3 regions of the Actinoplanes teichomyceticus ATCC 31121 genome follow, and region 2 is predicted to be linked to each of the others. Evidence: riboswitches for the same ligand, from Rfam matches in the RefSeq annotation. Region 2 holds a riboswitch; each other region holds the start of a gene.
What was found. Region 2 has a riboswitch for cyclic di-AMP ahead of ACTEI_RS01845 (coiled-coil domain-containing protein). Riboswitches for the same ligand answer to the same signal wherever they lie in the genome.
Positions count from the first base shown of each region.

Region 1: linked by a shared signal. The riboswitch ahead of ACTEI_RS12590 (C40 family peptidase) and the one ahead of ACTEI_RS01845 (coiled-coil domain-containing protein) in region 2 are both predicted to bind cyclic di-AMP.
Region 3: linked by a shared signal. The riboswitch ahead of ACTEI_RS24055 (LysM peptidoglycan-binding domain-containing protein) and the one ahead of ACTEI_RS01845 (coiled-coil domain-containing protein) in region 2 are both predicted to bind cyclic di-AMP.

Region 1 is NZ_CP023865.1:2,806,870-2,809,059, reverse strand. Features, by position in the region: gene ACTEI_RS12590 (C40 family peptidase) at 1-874, opposite strand, end outside; cyclic di-AMP (ydaO/yuaA leader) riboswitch at 891-1,020, opposite strand; gene ACTEI_RS12585 (M56 family metallopeptidase) at 1,134-2,051, opposite strand; gene ACTEI_RS12580 (BlaI/MecI/CopY family transcriptional regulator) at 2,048-2,190, opposite strand, start outside.
Region 2 is NZ_CP023865.1:402,697-404,886, forward strand. Features, by position in the region: gene ACTEI_RS01840 (glycoside hydrolase family 12 protein) at 1-162, opposite strand, end outside; gene ACTEI_RS01845 (coiled-coil domain-containing protein) at 308-1,342, opposite strand; cyclic di-AMP (ydaO/yuaA leader) riboswitch at 1,348-1,479, opposite strand; cyclic di-AMP (ydaO/yuaA leader) riboswitch at 1,688-1,824, shown strand; gene ACTEI_RS01850 (coiled-coil domain-containing protein) at 1,830-2,190, shown strand, end outside.
Region 3 is NZ_CP023865.1:5,447,271-5,449,460, reverse strand. Features, by position in the region: gene ACTEI_RS24060 (hypothetical protein) at 1-386, shown strand, start outside; gene ACTEI_RS24055 (LysM peptidoglycan-binding domain-containing protein) at 406-945, opposite strand; cyclic di-AMP (ydaO/yuaA leader) riboswitch at 944-1,121, opposite strand; gene ACTEI_RS24050 (family 43 glycosylhydrolase) at 1,496-2,190, shown strand, end outside.

The DNA of each region.
Region 1 (2,190 bases), 2.4 Mb from region 2:
TGGCCACATGATGCACGTCGGAGTAGTAGAAGACCAGGTCACCCGGCCTCAACTCGCTCCGGCTCACCGGCGTGGTGGAACCCCACTGATCCTTCGTGTAGTGCTCGAGGTGCACTCCGACGGCCGCCCACGCCTCCTTCGTCAGCCCCGAGCAGTCGTAGCTGTTCGGACCCTCGGAACCGAAGACGTACGGCTTACCGATCAGGTCACACGCCCGCTGAGCGGCCCGGCCACCCTTGTCGTTGGTGTAGTCCACCGGGCACGGACCCGTGCGGTACGGCCCGTCGCTCTCGCCCGCCGCGCCGTACGCCCTGATCCGCAACTTCTGGAGGGACTTGATCTCCTTCTCGATCGCCGCCTTCTTCTGCTTCAGGTCGGCGTCCCGGGCGGAGATCTCGGATGCCAGCGCATCCACCTTCTGCTTGTCGGCGGCGTACTTGTCGCGCAGTTTCACGACGCCGCTGATCGATTCCTGGCGGTTGGTGGCCAGCTGCTCGAGAAGCGAGAGCTTCTCGGTCAGACCGGTCGGCGAGCCGCTCAGGATCGCGCCGAGGGCGCTCGGCGGGCCCTGCATGTAGGCGTCGGCCGCCAGGCCACGCACCTGCGACATCGCCGCGTCGACCTGCTTCTGCAGTGGGGCGAGCGTCCTGTTCAGCTGCCGCTGCTGCTTCTGCAGCTTGGTCAGCTTCCCGTGCACGTCGTTGTAGTCCTCGATGACGGGCTCGAGCTCGTTCCACCGCTTGTCGATCTGGTCCTCGACGCTGGACGGCGAAGGTGTGGCGTGGGCAACGACAGGTCCGGTGAGAACGAGCCCGGCAGCGGCGACCGCGCACAGCACACTGCGCAGCACGCCACGCGCGCCTATCCGTTTCACGTAGGTGCGTTGTCCTTTCTTCCCACTCGGCCGCCGACCGGGTTAGCTGACGGGTTCGGGCGGGAAGCGCGCCCGGCCACTGGGTGGCTGCACCCCGGGTACCTGGGTCCCCGGCTCGCCTCGCGGCGATTAGGCGGTGGTTCGTCAGATCGGCCGGGTGGACGATGGGGGGCTGCCGAACCGGAGACCACCGTACTCGGATCATGCGGGCAGATGAAGGCCAGCCGGGCAGGGATACCCCATGCACACCCATCCGCACTCAGAGTGAGCGAAACGGCCACGCGTCCAGCGCCTGACCGAGCCACGGAACGACCAGGATCACCGTGGGTAGCACCAGGAGACCGGCGGCGGCGATGCCGGCGAGGACCGCCAGACCGGTCGACGTGGACGCCGGACCGGCCAGCCGGTCGAGCCTGCGCCGGCGGGATTCACCCGCCGGGTCGGCGGGCGCCTCCTCCGCCAGGGGGACGGCGTCGGACAGGCGGGCCAGCGCGGCACGCAGCGGGGCCGGGCCGGTGCGGCGGCGGGCGGCGTCGTCGGAGACCATCTCCAGAAGCAGGTGTACGGCATCCAGCGGCGCCCGGCTGCGCAGCGGGCGCGGCACCGCCTGGTAGAACGCCGTGAACGACTCCATCACCAGCTCGTGCCGGTGCCGCAGGTGTGCCTGCTCGTGGGCGAGCACCGCGTCGACCTGCGCCCGGTCGAGGACGCGCAGCACCGCGTCGCTGAGCACCACCCGCGGCTGCCGCCCGGGCACGCAGTACGCCAGCGGCAGCGCGCCGTCGAGCACCCGCACCTCGGCGCCGCCCAGCTCGCGGTGCCGCTCCACCCGGTCCAGCAGGTCGACCAGCATCCGGTGCCGGGCCCGCCGGGCGCGGGCCCGGGCGCTGACCCGGATCAGCGAGATCAGCAGCCGGATCACGATGGTGGCGGCCACCGCCAGGGACAGGACCAGCGCCGCGACGGTCCACGGATGGTCCGCGCCGGCCGCCCGGGTCAGCTCCTCCGGGGCGGCCAGGACCACCCCGAGCGCGCAGAGCACCGAGGTCAGCGTGATCGCCTGCCAGAGCAGGACGGCGGCCACCGGCGCGCGGTCCGGCCAGCGCGCGCCCGCCAGGACGCCCGGGACGACCAGCGAGAGGGTCAGCCCGAGAGCGCCGAGCAGGAGCGCGGTCACGGCTCCTTCTGGGTGGCTTCCATGGCGGCCCGCAGCGCGTCGGGCGGCAGCTGGCCGAGGAAGTAGGCGAGCGCGGCGTCGCGGTCCGGTGTGGCGCTGAGCGCGTCGAGCATCAGGCCGGCGGTCATCTCCTCGCGCG
Region 2 (2,190 bases):
CCAGCGGTTGTTCATCACGACGTAGCGGCCGCCGATGGTGGTCGCGCCGTACTGCTCGCAGATCCGCGTGTCGGCCTGGGCGGGCTGGGTGACAACCAGCGTGGTCAGCGCCGTGAGGACGACGGCGGCGGCGACGGTGAGGGAACGGAGGGTGCGTCTCATTGGACAGCTCCTTGGGCCGGGAACCCAACGGGAAATGTGGGAGCGCTCCCAGCGGACGTTACAACACATTGACGTACATGAGAAGAAGGCCGGGCGGCGGGTGGTCTTCCCCCGTCGCCCGGCCTTCCCCGGTACGTCTCGTCGGCTACAGCAGCGACACGTGCACGTGGTCGGTGTGGTCGCTCGGACCGTGGTAGGCGTGCCAGTTGCCGGTGGCCGGGAACCAGATCTGCTTGTACCAGATCACGTAGTAGATACCGAGCCGGTCGGCGTTGCGCACCAGGAACGCCGTGAGGTCGTTGCCGTACCTCATCATCTTGTCGTTGTGCGCGGACGAGAACCCGGTCTTCTGCAGTGACCAGTCGCACGCCCGGCCCTTGGGGTGCTCGAACGGGCCGCCGTCGCGGTGACAGCCGACGAACAGGTTGAACCCGGCTTTGCGCACTTCCTTGTACATGTGCAGGGTGCGCTTGGTGATGCAACCGTTCGTGGTCGGGTCGGTTTGGTTGCAGCTCTCCGGGGAGAAGCCGCCGCTGGAGTTGCGCGGCGCCGGCAACGCCCGCGCCGATTTCGCGTCGACGAAACCGTTGGTGATGGTCTTGTTGATGCCGGTGCTGCCGCCGAGCAGCTCAAGCTGGTCCTGGGCCGAGTCGCGCAGCTTCTTCTGCACCGAGAGCTGCTGCTCCTCGTTCCTGACCTCGGCGTCCAGCCGGGCCTTGTCCGAGGTGATCTTCTTGAGCAGGGTGTTGAGCTCGTGCAGCTTCGCGTCGTGCAGCTTGTTGATCTCCTCCAGGGTGACCGCCTTGTCCAGGAAGTCACTGGAGGAGTCGGCCCGGAGCAGGAAGCTCAGCGAACTCAGGTTGCCGATCTGGTACTGCTGGCGGGCGATCTGGTTGACCTCCGGAACCAGTTGGTCCCGCCGCTGCTCCGCGGCCTTGATCTGGGTGGCGAGCGCCTTCTGGTTCTTCTTCGAGGCCGAGACCGCCGCCTTGGCGTTGACGAACCGGCGGTTGGTGGACTCGATCTGCTCGGAGAGGTCGTCGCTCTCGTCGCCCTCGGCGGGGGCCGACGAGCTGCCGCCCGGAGCGGCGTGTGCCGGCGTGACCGGCGCCACAAATATTGTGGTGGCCACGAGCGGCGCCAGGGCAAGCATCAGCCACCGGCGGGGACGTGCGGTCATCAACAATCCTTCCTAGTCACCGCCGACCGGGTTAGCTGACGGGTTCGGGACGGAAGCTATCCCTACCGCATAATGCGGATTCACCCCAACTACCTGGTTCCCCGGCTCGCCTTTCGGCGATTGAGCGGCGGCCTGCCGGCAACTCGGGGGCGGTGCCGTCCTGGCAGGACCGGCGGTCAGTTTACCCGAGATACGGCGCGGCATCAGGACCCCGAAATCCAGCAAATGCGTTACCTGGCAACGACTTTCTGTAATCGCATCACGACTCGTGACCGGCCCGTCGCAATGGGTACGAGAACTGTCGATTCCTCGATCGAGTGGGTATGGTCGGTTCCGGTTCCCACCCGGGGACCGCCGCCTAATCGCACGCATGAGCGAGCCGGGGATCCACATTTCTTCCGGGGTGAATCCGCGTCAGCGGTAGGGATTTCCTTCGTCCCGAACCCGTCAGCTAACCCGGCCGGCGGCCGACGGAAGGAAATTGCCAGTGCAGCATGAGACTGCGCGGCGACGATGGGCGGCCGTACTCGCGCTGCTGGTCGCCGCATGCGGGCTCGCGGGCGCCGCCTCGCCGGCCGCCGCGGTGCCCCGCCCCCTCGCCGCGCCCGGAGAATCCGGCGACGACGGTGAGGGCGGCACCAAGACCCTGCTCGACAAGCTCGACGACGCCTCCAAGGGCTATGTGACGGCCAAGGCCAAGCTGAAGACGTCCAAGGAGCAGCAGACCCGGCTCGCCGCCGAGCTGAAACGGCTCGACGCGGCCCTCGGCCCGCAGCAGCAGGCGCTGAACCAGTACGCCGAGCAGGCGTACACGATGGGCCGGCTGGGGCCGCTGAGCGCGCTGCTGA
Region 3 (2,190 bases), 3.2 Mb from region 2:
CCGAGGTGCAGACCTGCCGTGAGCACCACGTGACCGGCCGCCTCGACTGGTGCGTGTACTGCCTGAACCCGACCTGCGCCGCCTGCCCCGCCGCGGTCCGGCCGTGCCGCCTCTGCCAGGGCACGGTCTGCGGGGACTGTGTGGCGCCCGACGGCCGCTGCCCGGCCTGCTCCGGGCTGGCCAAGGTGGGCGTGTTCGGCCGTGGCCGGTTCGGGGTGTCGCCGGGCGGCGCGGTGTGGCACAACGCCGTGCCGAACGTGCAGGTCACCGTGCGCCAGGAACGGGACTGGTGGACGCTGGAACGCTGGGACCGGTACGACCGGGTCACCTTTCCCCTCGACGTGCACACCGTGCAGGCCCTCAAGGGCTGGCTGGGAGTGCGGTGACCCGGCCGGCGCCGGTGGGTCAGAGCCGGATGCGCTGACCGGGGAAGATCATGGTCGGGCTCTTCAGCCGGCTCTTGTTGAGCTGGTAGAGCGCGCGCCAGCCACCCTTGACGTGGTACTTCCGGGCGATCCGGGCGAGGGTGTCACCGGACTTGACCACGTACGTCTTGCCGGAGGCCTTGGCCTTCTTCTTCGGCGACGCCTTCTGGCGCACGCCGGCCTTCTTGCCGCACACCGGCCACGGGCTCAGGCCCCGCTTGGCGTACAGCTTCTTGGCGATTTTGATCTGCTCGGCCTTGCTGGCCCGGTCGGCGGTCGGGGCGTACTTCGTCCCGCCGTACGCCTTCCAGGTGCTGCGGCTGAACTGCAGGCCGCCGTAGTACCCGTTGCCGGTGTTGATGTGCCACCTGCCGCCGGACTCGCACCGCGCGAGCCGGTCCCAGTTGACGCCGGCGGCGCTGGCCGGGGCGGCCGGCGCGAGCAGCACGCCGGCTCCGGTCACACCCGCGGCGACCAGGCTGAGGGCAGCAAGGCGCGTTCGTCTTCCGATCCGAGACATGAATGATCCTCCACGCCTGCGAGGTGAGCTGTCGGGTTCGGGCAGAGTGGCCCGGCCGTCTCACGCGGCTTCACCCCGAGGCGCGCTCGTTCCAGCGCGCCGGAAAACGTGGGTCCCCCGCTCCTGCCGTCGAGTCGCGTCTGTGGAACGGCGGCAGGATTCGGCGGTCCGTCCACAGTGCCCGCAGCGCGGGACGCTCCGAACGGTAACCACGCCGACCGGGACGCGACCAAGTTTTACGCCCTGAATAGTGACGTTCTTCACGCTAATCAGCCGATTTGATCTTGTTCGCGCCCTAAAAGGACAGGCATGTCGGACAGTGGCGGGGAGGGGGCGCCCCGCGGGTGCCGCGGGCGTGGGTGCCGAGGTCCGGGCCGGGGGCGGGAGTCGTGTTCTTGACAGCGCCGCAACCTGAGCGCAATCATTCAGAAACTTCTACGCGTGGATGGCCGCCATCGGTCTCTTCCAGGCGAGATCCCCCCTGTTTCGCGTACGAACCATCCCCGTCCGCGCTGAATTGTTAGCGCTAACAGCACGTGAAGGAGCCGGCATGAGCCGATCCCGCGTCCGCACCGCCGTCACCGCCGTCCTCGCCCTGCTCCTCGGCGCGCTCGCCCTGCCCCAGCCCGCCGCGGCGGCCACCACACTGATCTACGCCACCTTCAAGGGCGACGCCGCCGCCGACGAGGAACTCTGGATCTACCAGTCGACCAACGGCGGCACGAGTTACAGCACGCTGACCGACACCAACTTCCACGGTCCCACCGGGGTGCTGCGCGACCCGAGCATCCTCAAGCGCAACGGCGTCTACTACGTCGCCTACACGGTGCAGTCGTGGACCACCAACAGCACCTACTTCTCCATCGCGTCCAGCACCAACCTCACCAGCTGGACGAACATCGCCAGCATCCCGGCCGGCGTCAGCGGCGCGAACTACACCTGGGCGCCGGAGTTCTACGTCGAGGGCGGCAGCGTCAAGCTGATCACCAGCGTCGCGTCGACCAGCTGCTCGTTCTGCTTCCGGCCGTACGTCTACACCGCGCAGAACACCGCCCTGACCAGCTGGAGCGGCCCGGCGCAGATGTGGGGCCTGGGCACCAACCACATCGACACGTTCGTGGTGAAATCCGGGAGCACCTGGCACGCCTTCACCAAGAACGAGACCACCAAGTACATCGAGCACTGGACCACCACGGCGAACCTCACCGAGGGCTGGGTGAACAAGGGCACCCTGTTCGCCGCGGG